DNA from 3 places in the Desulfonatronum parangueonense genome. Region 2 is predicted to be linked to each of the others. Evidence: predicted binding sites of a transcription regulator. Region 2 holds the regulator's gene; each other region holds the start of a gene.
The links. Region 2 encodes sigma-54, which starts transcription at its own class of promoters, with help from an activator protein. Its sites were predicted from a motif close to CTGGCACGGNNNNTGCTT; they were not measured.
Positions count from the first base shown of each region.

Region 1: the regulator sigma-54 is predicted to act here: its motif matches at 2,276-2,293, upstream of ACYQ15_RS07625 (LeuA family protein).
Region 3: the regulator sigma-54 is predicted to act here: its motif matches at 1,503-1,520, upstream of ACYQ15_RS16725 (PEP-CTERM sorting domain-containing protein).

Region 1 is NZ_BAAHXH010000003.1:1,674,644-1,678,847, forward strand. It holds gene ACYQ15_RS07620 (sigma 54-interacting transcriptional regulator) at 1-145, opposite strand, end outside; gene ACYQ15_RS07625 (LeuA family protein) at 935-2,074, opposite strand; gene nifH (nitrogenase iron protein) at 2,657-3,481, shown strand; gene ACYQ15_RS07635 (P-II family nitrogen regulator) at 3,538-3,897, shown strand; gene ACYQ15_RS07640 (P-II family nitrogen regulator) at 3,894-4,204, shown strand, end outside.
Region 2 is NZ_BAAHXH010000003.1:28,775-32,978, forward strand. It holds gene ACYQ15_RS00615 (LPS export ABC transporter periplasmic protein LptC) at 1-290, shown strand, start outside; gene ACYQ15_RS00620 (LptA/OstA family protein) at 333-851, shown strand; gene lptB (LPS export ABC transporter ATP-binding protein) at 848-1,573, shown strand; gene rpoN (RNA polymerase factor sigma-54) at 1,640-3,076, shown strand; gene hpf (ribosome hibernation-promoting factor, HPF/YfiA family) at 3,208-3,753, shown strand; gene ACYQ15_RS00640 (PTS sugar transporter subunit IIA) at 3,758-4,204, shown strand, end outside; gene rapZ (RNase adapter RapZ) at 4,188-4,204, shown strand, end outside.
Region 3 is NZ_BAAHXH010000003.1:3,736,754-3,740,957, reverse strand. It holds gene ACYQ15_RS16730 (hypothetical protein) at 88-396, opposite strand; gene ACYQ15_RS16725 (PEP-CTERM sorting domain-containing protein) at 1,585-2,379, shown strand; gene ACYQ15_RS16720 (acyltransferase) at 2,740-3,435, shown strand; gene ACYQ15_RS16715 (glycosyltransferase) at 3,827-4,204, shown strand, end outside.

The DNA.
Region 1 (4,204 bases), 1.6 Mb from region 2:
TGACGGTTGCCCGTTTCATGCTCAGGTTGTCCGACATGATGCGCAAGACTTCCAACAAGATGTTTTCCAGATCCGGCAGGTGCGCGATTATCTCACAGATGCTGGAAAGGACATGCAGTTTGAGATCTCTGGTGTCTGGGGTCATGTCGTGCTTAACGCAAGAACCATTCCATTATGTATACCTATTAACTACCTTATTTTTAATAGTTAATTATTATCTTGGTCATCATATCCTGAGATATTTCCGACAAAATGAGCAAAACAAAAAATAATATTTACTAATTTGTCAAACATCAGTCTTAAATCTACAGCGAAATTTCTTTTCGATCATCCGGGCAAAGCCCCGGGAACGCGGGGCTCCGGGCAAAGTCCCGGGAACGCGGGGCTCCGTACCCGCTCCTCAAGAACTGCGAGTGCAGAGCCGCGCGTTCCTGGCAAAAACCGCCCATGCCCCACGAAACGTTCTTCGATACGTAGAAATTCGTATTGTCTGAGTAATGTCTTCTTGACGACCTTTGCGCCTCGAGCGAAGCGGGTGGTTCAGAAGCCCCGGGAACGCGGGGCTCCGTACCCGCTCCTCAAGAACTGCGAGTGCAGAGCCTCGCGTTCCCGGCAAAAACCGCCCATGCCCCCCCGAAACGTTCTTCGATACGTAGAAATTCGTATTGTCTGGGTGATGTCTTCTTGACGACCTTTGCGCTCGAGCGAAGCGGGTGGTTCAGAAGTCCCGGGAACGCGGGGCTCCGTACCCGCTCCTCAAGAACTGCGAGTGCAGAGCCGCGCGTTCCCGGCAAAAAACGCCCATGCCCCCCCGAAACGTTCTTCGATACGTAGAAATTCGTATTGTCTGGGTGATGTCCTCTTGACGACCTTTGCGCCTCGACCGAAGCGGGCGGTTCAGATTTCTTCTGTTCAGTTTGCGGGCCATGCTGCTTTAGTTGATGGTGATTGTGAACTGATCATCTTGATGTTCATGCCTTGAAGATGCCAGCAACAGCAGTTCGTCGTCCCGCAGCGGCCTGGCGAGCTGACCGGAAAGCTCCCGGACATGCTTGCCAAGATCCTCGATATCCCGGCGAGGCAGGATGATGCCGAGCCCACGGATAGCCTCGGCCACAGCCGCGGTTCCGGATTTCATTCCCACGGCTGTTTTTCGATGAGCACCGATGCCCTCCGGGGCAAATGGCTCGAACAGTGCGGGGTCCGCGGCCAGACCGTGCAGATGCAGGCCGGATTCACAGGCGAAAAGATCCTGTCCCAGGAGGACCTTGTTGCGGGCAACGGGAATGCAGGCCGCTTCGCCGACCATCCGGGCAAGGTTGAGAATTCCCGCTTGATCATATCCGACCATTTTCCGGACATTCAGGTGAGCGCTGACTTCCTCCAGGGCCGCGATTCCAGCCCGCTCCCCGATGCCCAGAGCCGAAACATCCACGCAATGCGCCCCGGCGGCCAATGCGGTGATCGCATTGGCCGTGGCCATTCCGAAATCGTTGTGACCATGAAAGCCCACCATCAGCCCGGCCTGTTCGACGAACAACCGCACGAGTTCCGCTGTTTCGAGGGGCGTGAGCACACCGACGGTATCGGAAAGCCGAACTCGATGTCCGCCGCACTCCCGCACCAATTTCGCCGCTTCCAGGGCAAACTCCCGGTCCGCGCGGGAGATGTCTTCCAGGCCGATGCTCAGGAAGTCGAATTGCAAGGAGGCCGCGTCCTCAAGGACTCGCCGCAGACGTTCAAGAAGCCCGGCCCGGTCCAGGTGCAGCCGCTTTTCGATATGTGCATCCGATACTGGAACCCCGAAATGGACTCTCCGCACGCCCTGCTCGGCCAATGCCCGCAGGTCCCGGGAACGCAGCGGCGACCAGACCGTCAAGGACGTTCGCCCCTCAGGGTCCACCAAGCGGCCATGCCGCAGCAACTCCGGCAGCCCTTCCTGGCCGACCCAACCGATTTCGACTTCCTCGATCCGCGCCCGCACAAGTTCTGTCAGGATGCGCCGCCGCAGTTCGTCCGTGAAGTACACTCCAAACATCTGCGCTCCCTCGCGCAAGGTGCTGTCGATGAGCATTGTTCCTTCCTTTATGGCAATATTCAGCACATACCCCGTGCTCACTTGCCAGCGCTGGATTCCGGCCTACGCCGGGATGACGTATTGTACCAATGTCTTTCCAGGTTCAGTCATACCGGCGAAGGCCGGTATCCAGTCCGTTTTTTCTCGGATGAGCTGGGTAGTTACCCTTTACTTATATCACAGTCTTTGAGGAGTTGAGAGCATCTTCGGTGCCAACAGAGATTCTCTAGCCGGTACACGCTTCCACCCCGGACCTCTGTACACCCGCAAATCATGGATCGCCCAGGGCATTCATGAGCCACATGATGCTGCATCTCCCCAAAGATTGACCTGCTGTTCATCTCCCCTCGGCGCGTTTCGCATCTCCTCGCTTCCGACATTCATACATTCCTTTTTGTACCAGCATACAAATATGTCATTCGTTCTTGTCGAGTTTTCTTGAAGATGGGAAACCCCTTCAGCATGAAATCAATCTATTGAAATAATGAAGTTAAATTTCAATTTTTTGAGCACAAATCCACCCCTGGCACGCTCCTTGCCCTATGCCTTCCATCTCAACACTTCAATCGGGAGGAACGCATGCGCAAGGTTGCCATTTATGGAAAGGGCGGGATCGGAAAATCCACCACTACGCAGAATACCGTGGCGGCATTGGGAGAGATGGGTCGCAAGGTGATGATCGTCGGCTGCGATCCCAAAGCCGACTCAACCCGTCTGCTGCTGCACGGACTGCATCAGCGCACGGTGTTGGACACTCTGCGGGAGGAAGGCGAGGACGTGGAACTCGATGACGTGCTTCTGGGCGGCTATGCCGGGACGGTCTGCACGGAATCCGGCGGTCCGGAGCCCGGCGTGGGATGTGCCGGACGGGGAATCATCACCAGCATCAACCTCCTGGAGCAGCTTGGCGCCTACAAGGAAGACAAGAACCTGGACTACGTTTTCTACGACGTTCTGGGCGACGTGGTCTGCGGCGGATTCGCCATGCCCATCCGTGAAGGCAAGGCCCAGGAAATCTACATCGTGGTTTCCGGTGAAATGATGGCCATGTACGCGGCCAACAACATCTGCAAGGGCATCGTCAAGTTTGCCGAGGCAGGCGGCGTGCGGTTGGGTGGACTGATCTGCAACAGCCGTAATGTGGACAATGAGCGGGAGATGATCTTGCAGCTAGCCAAGCGGCTAGGATCCCAGATGATCCACTTCGTACCCCGGGACAACATGGTCCAGCGGGCCGAGATCAACCGCAAGACAGTCATCGACTTCGACCCCGAGCACGCCCAGGCCGACGAATACCGCACCCTGGCCAAAAAAATCGACGGCAACGACATGTTCGTCGTGCCCAAACCCCTCGAGATCGATGAACTGGAAAAGCTGCTCATCGATTACGGCATCGCCAACTAACGGTTGATTTTGGGCACTGCAAGCCGAACAACACGCAATTCAAAGGAGAAGCAACAATGTTGATCATGGTCAGAGCCATAGTGCGGCCCGAGAAGGCGGATGGCGTATTGAAGTCGTTGATGGATGCCGGGTACCCGGCGGTGACCAAGTTCTCCGTGGCCGGCCGCGGCAAGCAGCGCGGCATCAAGATCGGCGAGATCACCTACGACGAGATTCCCAAGGTGCTGCTGTTGAGCGTGGTGGGCGAGAACGACAAGGATTTCGTGGTCAAGACGATCATGGAAGCCGCCCGCTCCGGTGAAAAGGGCGCCTTCGGGGACGGCAAGATTTTTCTCAGTCCGGTGGAGGAAATGTACACCATCAGCTCCGGAGTCAAGGAGACCGAAGGAGCGGACCTGAAGGGGGTCGGAGTATGAAGGAAATAACCGCGGTCATTCGGATGAACATGGTCAACAAGACCAAGGAAGCCCTGGCCGAAGCGGGAGTCCCGGCATTCTTCGCCCTGGAGGCCCAGGGCCGGGGCAAGGGGTTGATCAACTCGGCCCTGCTCCAGGGCGCGGCAAAAGGCTACGAGGAAGCCGCCGAGCTGCTGGGCGAGAAAGGCAGATTGTATCCCAAGCGGGTCTTCACCGTGGTTGTCGAGGACAATCAAGTGGAAGACGTGGTGAATACGATCATGGAAGTGAACAGGACCGGCAAACCCGGTGACGGCAAAATATTCGT
Region 2 (4,204 bases):
TTCCGGTCATCGTGAACGCGCCCCTGGGCGAGGTGGATCAAGCCTCCAGTGATATCCGGCTCTGGTCCGGAGTGCATATGGAATACGGGCCAACCTATCTCAATTCCCGGGAAGCCATATTTGTTCAGGTGGACGACACCATCTTTTTGTCCGGAGACATCCTTCTGGACCGGCAAGGATTGCAATTGCGTTCCGAAAAAGGGGATGTCGATCTGACCACCTGGGTGGTCAATGCCGAAGGCGGCGTGGAGGTTATCATTGCCAAAAACAATTTTGCCAAAGGGTTGTAAGTGGCTGTTCGTCGCCCATTGAACGTGGCTTGGAAATCGGTATTGTTGTGCCTTGTCGCGGTCATGGCCTTCGCCACATGGAGCAGGGCGGATGACGAGGAGGCCGTGCCCACCCGGATCACAGCTGAGCGTTTGCGCTATGATCACCATGATCACCAGATTGAGTTCATCGGCAACGTCCATGTGGACAGGCCGAATTTTCAACTTCGCTCGGAACGGCTGCTGATTTTTTTGCGCACCCTGCCCCGGGAGGATCGTCCGGAAGACGTGTCCGCGGAACAGGACATGGAAGCCCAGGTGGATATTGAGAAAATGATCGCCCTGGGCAAGGTTTTTTTGAAGCATGAAGAACGGATCGGTCACGGGGATATGGCTACCTATTGGGTTGACCTGGGGGTGCTGCGTCTGGAGGGCAATGCCATTGTGGAAGACGGGGGTACCAAGCTGGAAGGCAATGTAATCACGCTCAACGTCCAGGAAAAAGAGGTAGACGTGCAGGGACGCAAGGATCGGAGAGTGGAGGGCGTGTTCATGCTGCCCCGCGAGCAGGGGGGGCAATGAGTTCGATTCTGATCGGCAAGGATCTGCGGAAAGCCTTCGGCCAGAAAGAGGTGGTCCGCGGAATCACGGTTCGTGTGCAACAGGGAGAAATCGTCGGGCTGCTGGGGCCCAACGGCGCGGGCAAAACCACCACGTTTTACATGCTGGTCGGAGTGATCAAACCTTCGGGCGGATCCGTCCAACTGGACGGGCAGCAAATTACGACGTGTCCGCTGCATGAGCGGGCCCGGCTGGGGTTGAGCTACCTGCCCCAGGAAAGCTCGGTTTTCAAAAAATTGACTGTCCTGCAAAACCTGCAGATCATTCTGGAGTACACTGATTTTTCCCGCTCCATGCAGCACAAGAAAGCCGAAGCCCTGATGGAAGAACTTGGGATCTCCAAACTGGCGGATCAGAAGGCCATGCACTTGTCCGGCGGGGAACGTCGAAGACTGGAGATTGCCCGCGCCCTGATCCGCAATCCAAAATTCATGTTGTTGGATGAACCATTTGCGGGTATTGATCCACTTGCGGTGGATGATATTCAGGTCATCGTGACATCGCTTAAGGAACGGGGCATTGGGGTGCTGATCTCAGATCACAATGTCCGTGAGACTTTGAAAATTTGCAACAGAGCCTCCATTGTTTTCGAAGGGAAAGCCATTTTCGAGGGCTCGCCGGAGGAAATCGTTGCGGATTCAAGTGCTCGAAAAGTATATCTTGGTGAGGATTTTTGTCTATGATCACGCGTTTTGCCTTGTGCACGCAAGATTTCCCTGCTCAAATGCATTCAACATCGAGGGTAGGGCATGGCTCTTGAATTACGCCAGCAGCTGAAGCTGACGCAGCAACTGGTGATGACACCCCAGCTGCAACAGGCCATCAAGTTGCTTCAGCTTTCCCGGATGGAACTGGTTGAAAGCATTCAACAGGAGTTGTTGGAAAATCCGGTTTTGGAGATTGTTCCGGAAAGCCTCGACGAGGCCGTCATGGAGGTGGAGAAGAAAGATTCTGCCGAGGAGCGTTTTCAATCCGTCAATGTTGAAGAGCCACGACAACTGCATGACCCGGAATGGCAGGACTATCTTGGGGAATTTTCCAGTGTCAGCCGACAGATGCAAGGCAGGGACTGGGAAGTTCCTGAAGAAGGAATGAGTTTTGAAGCCAGGCTGGCGGGCAAGTCGACCTTGATCGGCCATCTCTCCTGGCAATTGCGGCTTTCGGCATTGTCGCAAAGTGAGCTCGACATCAGCAACGTGATCCTTGGCAATCTTGATTCAGTGGGATACCTGTGCGAGCCCATTGAAGAGATTGCGGCAATGGCGGAGTGCAGTGTCGAGGAAGCTGAAAAGGTGCTCCGGATCATGCAACGGTTGGATCCTGTCGGAGTGTGCGCCCGAAGCCTGCGGGAATGCCTGATGGTTCAGATGGAGGAATTGGGGCTGGATGATCCCGTGCTGGTTTCTCTCGTCAAGGATCACATGGAGGAACTGGAAAAGCGCCGCTACAAGCCTCTGGCCAAGAAGTTCAAGCTGACCATGGATGAGATCAGGGAGTACCTGGAATGCATTCAACGGCTTGATCCCATGCCCGGGAAGAGCTTCAACAACGATGATCCGCAGTTTACCAGCCCGGATGTGTATGTGCATCAACAAGGCGAAGATTTTATCGTGGTCCTGAACGAGGACGAAATACCGGGCTTGATGATCAATGAGGCCTATGCCAAGGACATGGCCATCCATGGGAAGGGGGCCAAAGAGTACATCCAGGAGAAAGTGCGTTCCGCTCACTGGCTGATGAAAAGTCTGTATCAGCGCCAGCGGACCCTGTACAAGGTCGCGGAAAGCATTGTCCGGTTTCAGTTGGAATTTTTCCGTCACGGCGTGACTCATCTGAAGCCGATGATTCTGAAGGACGTGGCTTTGGACATCAGCATGCACGAATCCACGGTGAGCCGGATTACCACGAACAAGTACATGAACACGCCGCACGGCATTTTTGAATTGAAATTTTTCTTCAACAGCGCATTGGGAATGGATGACGGCAGCGAGGCCGGCTCGGAAAGCGTCAAGGCGGAAATCAAGAAACTGATATCCGAGGAGGACCCTAAACGGCCGCTGAGCGATGAGTTGATCTCCCAGCTGCTGAAAAAGTCCCTGGGGGTGAACATTGCCCGCCGAACCGTTGCCAAGTATCGTATGGCACTGAACATCGACTCGTCGTCCAAACGGAAATCGATTTTTTGATCCGAAATGGTCCCGAAGTCGAATTCCGGCCTTGTCGCACTGAAACGAGAAGCTCCATCAACACCTTGGCAAAATCCCATTGCGCCTTGTCCACATAGTCAACCTTGAACCCTTTACCTGGAGGTGTCTGCATGGAAATCACATTCACGTTTAAGAATTTTGAGCCGTCGAATCACCTCAAAGGGTATGCACGTGAACGTTTTGATAAAATCAACCGATATTTGCGCCCGGACGATGATGGTGAGATCGCGGTGAATCTTTCGGTGGAAAAATACCGCCACATGGCGGAGGTCATATTGACGGGCAAGGACATGCATTTCTCCGCGACCAGCGAGAGCGAAGACATGTATTCCACCATTGATCTGGTTCTGGACAAGCTGGAGGCCCAGGTTCGCAAGATCAAGGAGAAGAGCAAGGACCACCGCCGCGGCCAGAAAGGCCAATCCGCCAGGGTGGATGTGATCTCCTTCACCCAGAACGAAACCGGAAAGCGTGAACAGACCATCACGGAAACGGACAATTTCGAGCCCAAGCCCATGTCCGTGGACGAAGCAGCCATGCAGCTCGAAACCCTGGGCAACGAATTCCTGGTGTTCTTCAACGCGGACATTGAGCGCGTGAACGTTATCTATCGCCGAAAAAGCGGCGATTTCGGCTTGATTGATCCGGGAATCTAACCTGATGATCCTCCGGGAATATTTAAGCAAGGACCTGCTCCTTCCCGAACTGCAGGCCCGGAACAAGACAGAGGTCCTGGCGGAGCTGGTCTCCGCCCTGGCCTTGAAGTGGCCGGGCTTCGACGCCGAGACCGCGTTCCGGGTCTTGCGGGATCGTGAGAGCCTGGGCAGTACCGGCATCGGCGACGGCATCGCCATACCCCACGGCAAACTGGAGGGGCTTGAGCAGATTGTGCTCGTGATCGGCCGCAGCTCCTCCGGGGTTGACTTCGATGCCCTGGATTACAAACCGTGTCATATTTTTTTCATGGTTCTGGCCCCGGAACATGTGGCCGGGATGCATTTGCGCATCCTGGCTTCCATCACTAGACTGCTGAAGAACGAGGAGTTTCGGCACGCCTTCCTCACAGCCCAAGACAAGGATCATTTCTGGGATGCACTCCATAGAGCC
Region 3 (4,204 bases), 3.7 Mb from region 2:
CATCTGCTTCAAGTCTTTGTTCGATGCGCCAATGTGTTGTATTTCTACTATGTTGTTAAGGTGTGGCAGGTACATGAAAAGGGTCAATCATGCACCAGACACATGCGTTGCATGCAACAAAAGTGTTGCAAGTGTGGTGTTTGAACACAACAAAAATAAACTGTTCAAGGTACGTGGATAATCGCGTAATACGTTCAGCGGGAGCTGTTCGGACAAAAAAAGCGGTGAATTGAAACCCAGCGGGTTGCAAGCAGAAACCTGATCACTAAAAATTTCATTTCCGTCGTAAACTGCAACTTCCAGAGGGTTGCTGAAAACATGGGATGCAAGGAAACGGATGATGCGGTTGCCGGACACCAGGCGCGCGGTGATTTCAAATCCGGGTTCGATGTACAAGGCTATGGATTGTCAGGCTTTCAAAAACCTTCCTGGACAGGTGTTGAACACTTTTTTCTCTCGTTGGCGTAAAACTCTCAATCCTGCTCTTGAACATTTACCCTGCGGGTAAAGCTTTTGCTCCTGATCAGCCAAGCAATGGACGGCTATTGGCAACGCCATCTCGGTCCTCATCCCAATGAGGCGCGGCGAACACCTGTCGCACGTTTCATGTGTTTGTCGGAGAGGATTGCAAGAGATGCTCATATTTGCCGGACAACCGGTATTTATTCGTATCGGCCTTGTTTTTGAACATCATAGATGTTGTCAGGTTTAAGCTTTACTCCTCATCAACCCTACCCAAGAACAAGTCACAATCCCTTCCATACCGCCAGGCTCAGCAACCCCATGAGCCAACTAGGCGAATCTCTCTCACAGTCTGCAATTCGGCCCTGTGCAAGCAGGATAGAGACCTCATGATTCGCCTCATGGTCAGGGTGCGTGATGGTTTGCCAAAGAGAGAGTCGCTGAGGAGAGAGGGATGGTAGGCAACAACCAAGATTTATAGCGATGCAATTTGTAGCTGAGGCCGGCCGGCGTGTTTACGCCTCGCAAAAATTCCTCGACGCCTTCGTTCCACCAGATGCCTCTTCCGATCTGTTCAAAAACAAACTGGCTACCTGGAGAAACGGGTGTGGGATGAACGATTTTCGAATCAACCAGCCATCAGAGAGCGGAAAAACCAACAACCAGATCCTTCCGTGAATGATCTGAAGGCGTAATTATTTCTTGTCGAGTTTTTTTACACTCAGGCTTGTCAGGATTCTTTACACTTATTTTTCAATGATATCCCGAAGTATTATGAAATATTCAGGCAGATCGCCAGGGAAAGGGATGAATAGGTAGATATGAAACGGCGATGGAAATGTAGTCATTAAAATTGAATGTCGGGGGCGGGCTTCTCACAGGATCTTGAAATATTGAACAGTTTTGTTCTGTCGGATGGTTGCGGACCAAGAGCTTCGACTCGTTCATCCTCCAGGATATATTGTGTCGATAAATTTTACAGTTCATTTTTTGTGTTCATCCAGAGGCATTATTGTTCCATAATTTCAAGTAATTATTTTATGGCATGCCCTTTGCTCTCACTGGCAATAGGACAAAAGGCGGCAGTCATAACTTCAAAATTTTTCAAAAGGAGTGAAAGTCATGAAACGGATTCTTACGATTTTTATGGCAGCGGTATTGTTAAGTGGAATGTTCTTGGTCGGAAATGCCAAGGCCCTTACCTTCACACTGGGTGGAAAGCAGTTTCTCATGAATGGCTACTCACACACGGATGTGGATACAGGTGCGCTTTGGGGAATTTTAGCTGTTCAAACGATCCAGGAGTGGGATCCAGATACTAATGAAGCTTCAAACGAAATCTGGATCAGAGGTGAGGAAACCCAGCACCTAAATGTTCGCTTCGGTGGCCTGACACTTTACCAAGAACCGGTAGCTAACGTCGGATACCTCACAGGCGGATGGGCACAGATGTGGCTGAACGATCCGAGTGTGTATCAGACAGCCAATTCACAGGGCCCATTCCAGTTCGGAAACGCTCTTACCGCAGGAGACCTCATTCTGGATCTCGAATTCGCTCCTGGCTCAATCGAAACAAGACAGAGCGTTTTAGGTGTACCTACAGGTGCTGTACCTGCTGATGAAAATGTCACGATGCAGATCAATCTTTTTGATGGTAGCACAACCAACCAAACCATATCATATTTGAACGTAATTGGCGGAGAGTTCGAGAAGTTATTTGACTCCAACCTCTTCTTCGGCCTTTATGATGTCTTCCTGGAAAGCTTTAATTCGCCTTCCACTGGTACCTGGAACTTCAATACCCAGAGTGCTTCCGCCCAGGCGTACGTGATTCCTGAACCCGGAACGATCCTCTTGCTGGGCATCGGCCTCCTGGGGTTGGCCGGCGTTGCAAGAATCAGGCGGCGTGAAGGCTAGTTTTTGATGGCGCCAATTGCCAAGCGAAAGCCGCCTTGCTATGCAAGGCGGCTTTCTTGCTTTGGAGCACAGAGTACAACCAAAGTTCACATTAAAAATTGGATTGGCCCGAGTCTGGTCTTTGCGCTCTCGAATGTTTGATTGAGTCAGGATTCGTTCACGTATCATTTCCGGACACTTAATGCACAAACGTTGATTGTGAGAGCAATGGATTCAATGTTTACCAAGCCGGCGAGAAGTTTGCGAGGCCGCTAAATCAAGGCAACTGGGTTTTAGCTGCGTAGTTACAGTACATCTACATCTCAAATAACTTCGAGACGCATGAGTAGGTGATTTTTTCATGAACCATTGGAGAAGGTCATGAAGATAACGTTTTCGGATATCCTGCTGAGCACCTGTTGCAGCGCTGCATGTGTGGGCTTGGGGGTGGGCGCCGCCTGGCTGACACATGGTCCGGTGATGTTGCCTCATGGATTTCAGGCTGTTTTCCTGATCGTAATTTTTTGTATTGTCTTCGTCTTGTCAACCATTGGCATCTTGTATTTTCTCCGTGTATTCTGGCCTCTTGAAGAAGGCGTCTTCGTCCTGGGAACCGATAGTCGATCGCTGGTCTGGAAGTTGCTTGGTTTTCTTTATGTGGTTCATCTCTGGCCATTGATCAATGCCAGTCTCGTCCCCGTGAACATGCGCGGCATGGCCTATTCCATGATCGGTGCCAAAGTCGGAAAATCCGTCATGGTCGGAGGTAAAATTCTGGAGCCGACATTGGTGGAAGTCGGCAACTATTCCATGCTTGGAGAGGATTGCATCCTCACAGCGCACACTGTTGTCGGCAATGAGGTGACTTTGGGGCGAATCATTGTCGGCGACGAGGTCACAATTGGCGGGACCTCCGTCATATTGCCGGATGTCCGGATCGGAGACGGAGCCATTGTGGCACCTGGCGCGGTTGTCACGAAGGGGAGCAGGGTCGGGCCAGGAGAAATATGGGGCGGTGTTCCAGCCAAAAAGATCGGACAGCGAGATATGCAGCCTGAGAGATCAACTCAGACGTAACAAACAGATTGGACAACATGTGGGGTACCACGAAGAGCAGGAAGGACACGAAGGATGGAACATCTATGAAACATCTACGGATAGCTTGAATTGGGGTAGCTATTCAGCTCGTGCTCTGTGCTCGCTCGCCAGCGCTGGATTCCGGCTTTCTCCGGAATGACGTATTTTACCATGTTCTTTACCAGTTCAGTCATGCCGGCGAAGGCCGGTATCCAGTCCGATTTTTCTCGGATGAGTTGAACAGTTACGAACTGGGGAATGCCCAGTGCGGCTTCAAGAGTTTTGTTGCTTGCTTTGCCGTCCTTTGTGCATTTTGCGTACTCTGAATTGTATGACTCAACGTCAAATCAAATCAAGTCTGCTTTAATTAGCTGAATTACCACATCCACACATGAACATTCTGATCTTGATCATCGGCATCCTGGCCTTGGCGGCCTCAACCATGCCCATTGTTCTGGCCCACCGGTTCAGGCGAGACATTTCCGAGGATCTCGGCAAGCCACTTGGTCACCACGGCCCCAGGGCTTCCGTGATTGTCCCATGCAAGGGACTCGATCCTGATTTCAAGGCCAACATCTCTGCGCTGTTCAAGCAGGATTATCAGAGTTTTCAGCTCATATTCGTCACGGCTCAGGACGATGATCCGGCCTATCCGGTGCTTCGACAACTGATTCACGAACACCCAGAAGTGTCCGCGCGGTTGGAAGTCGCCGGGGTGGCCCAGGGCCGCAGTCAAAAGGTGAACAACCAATTGCGGGGCCTGGAGGTT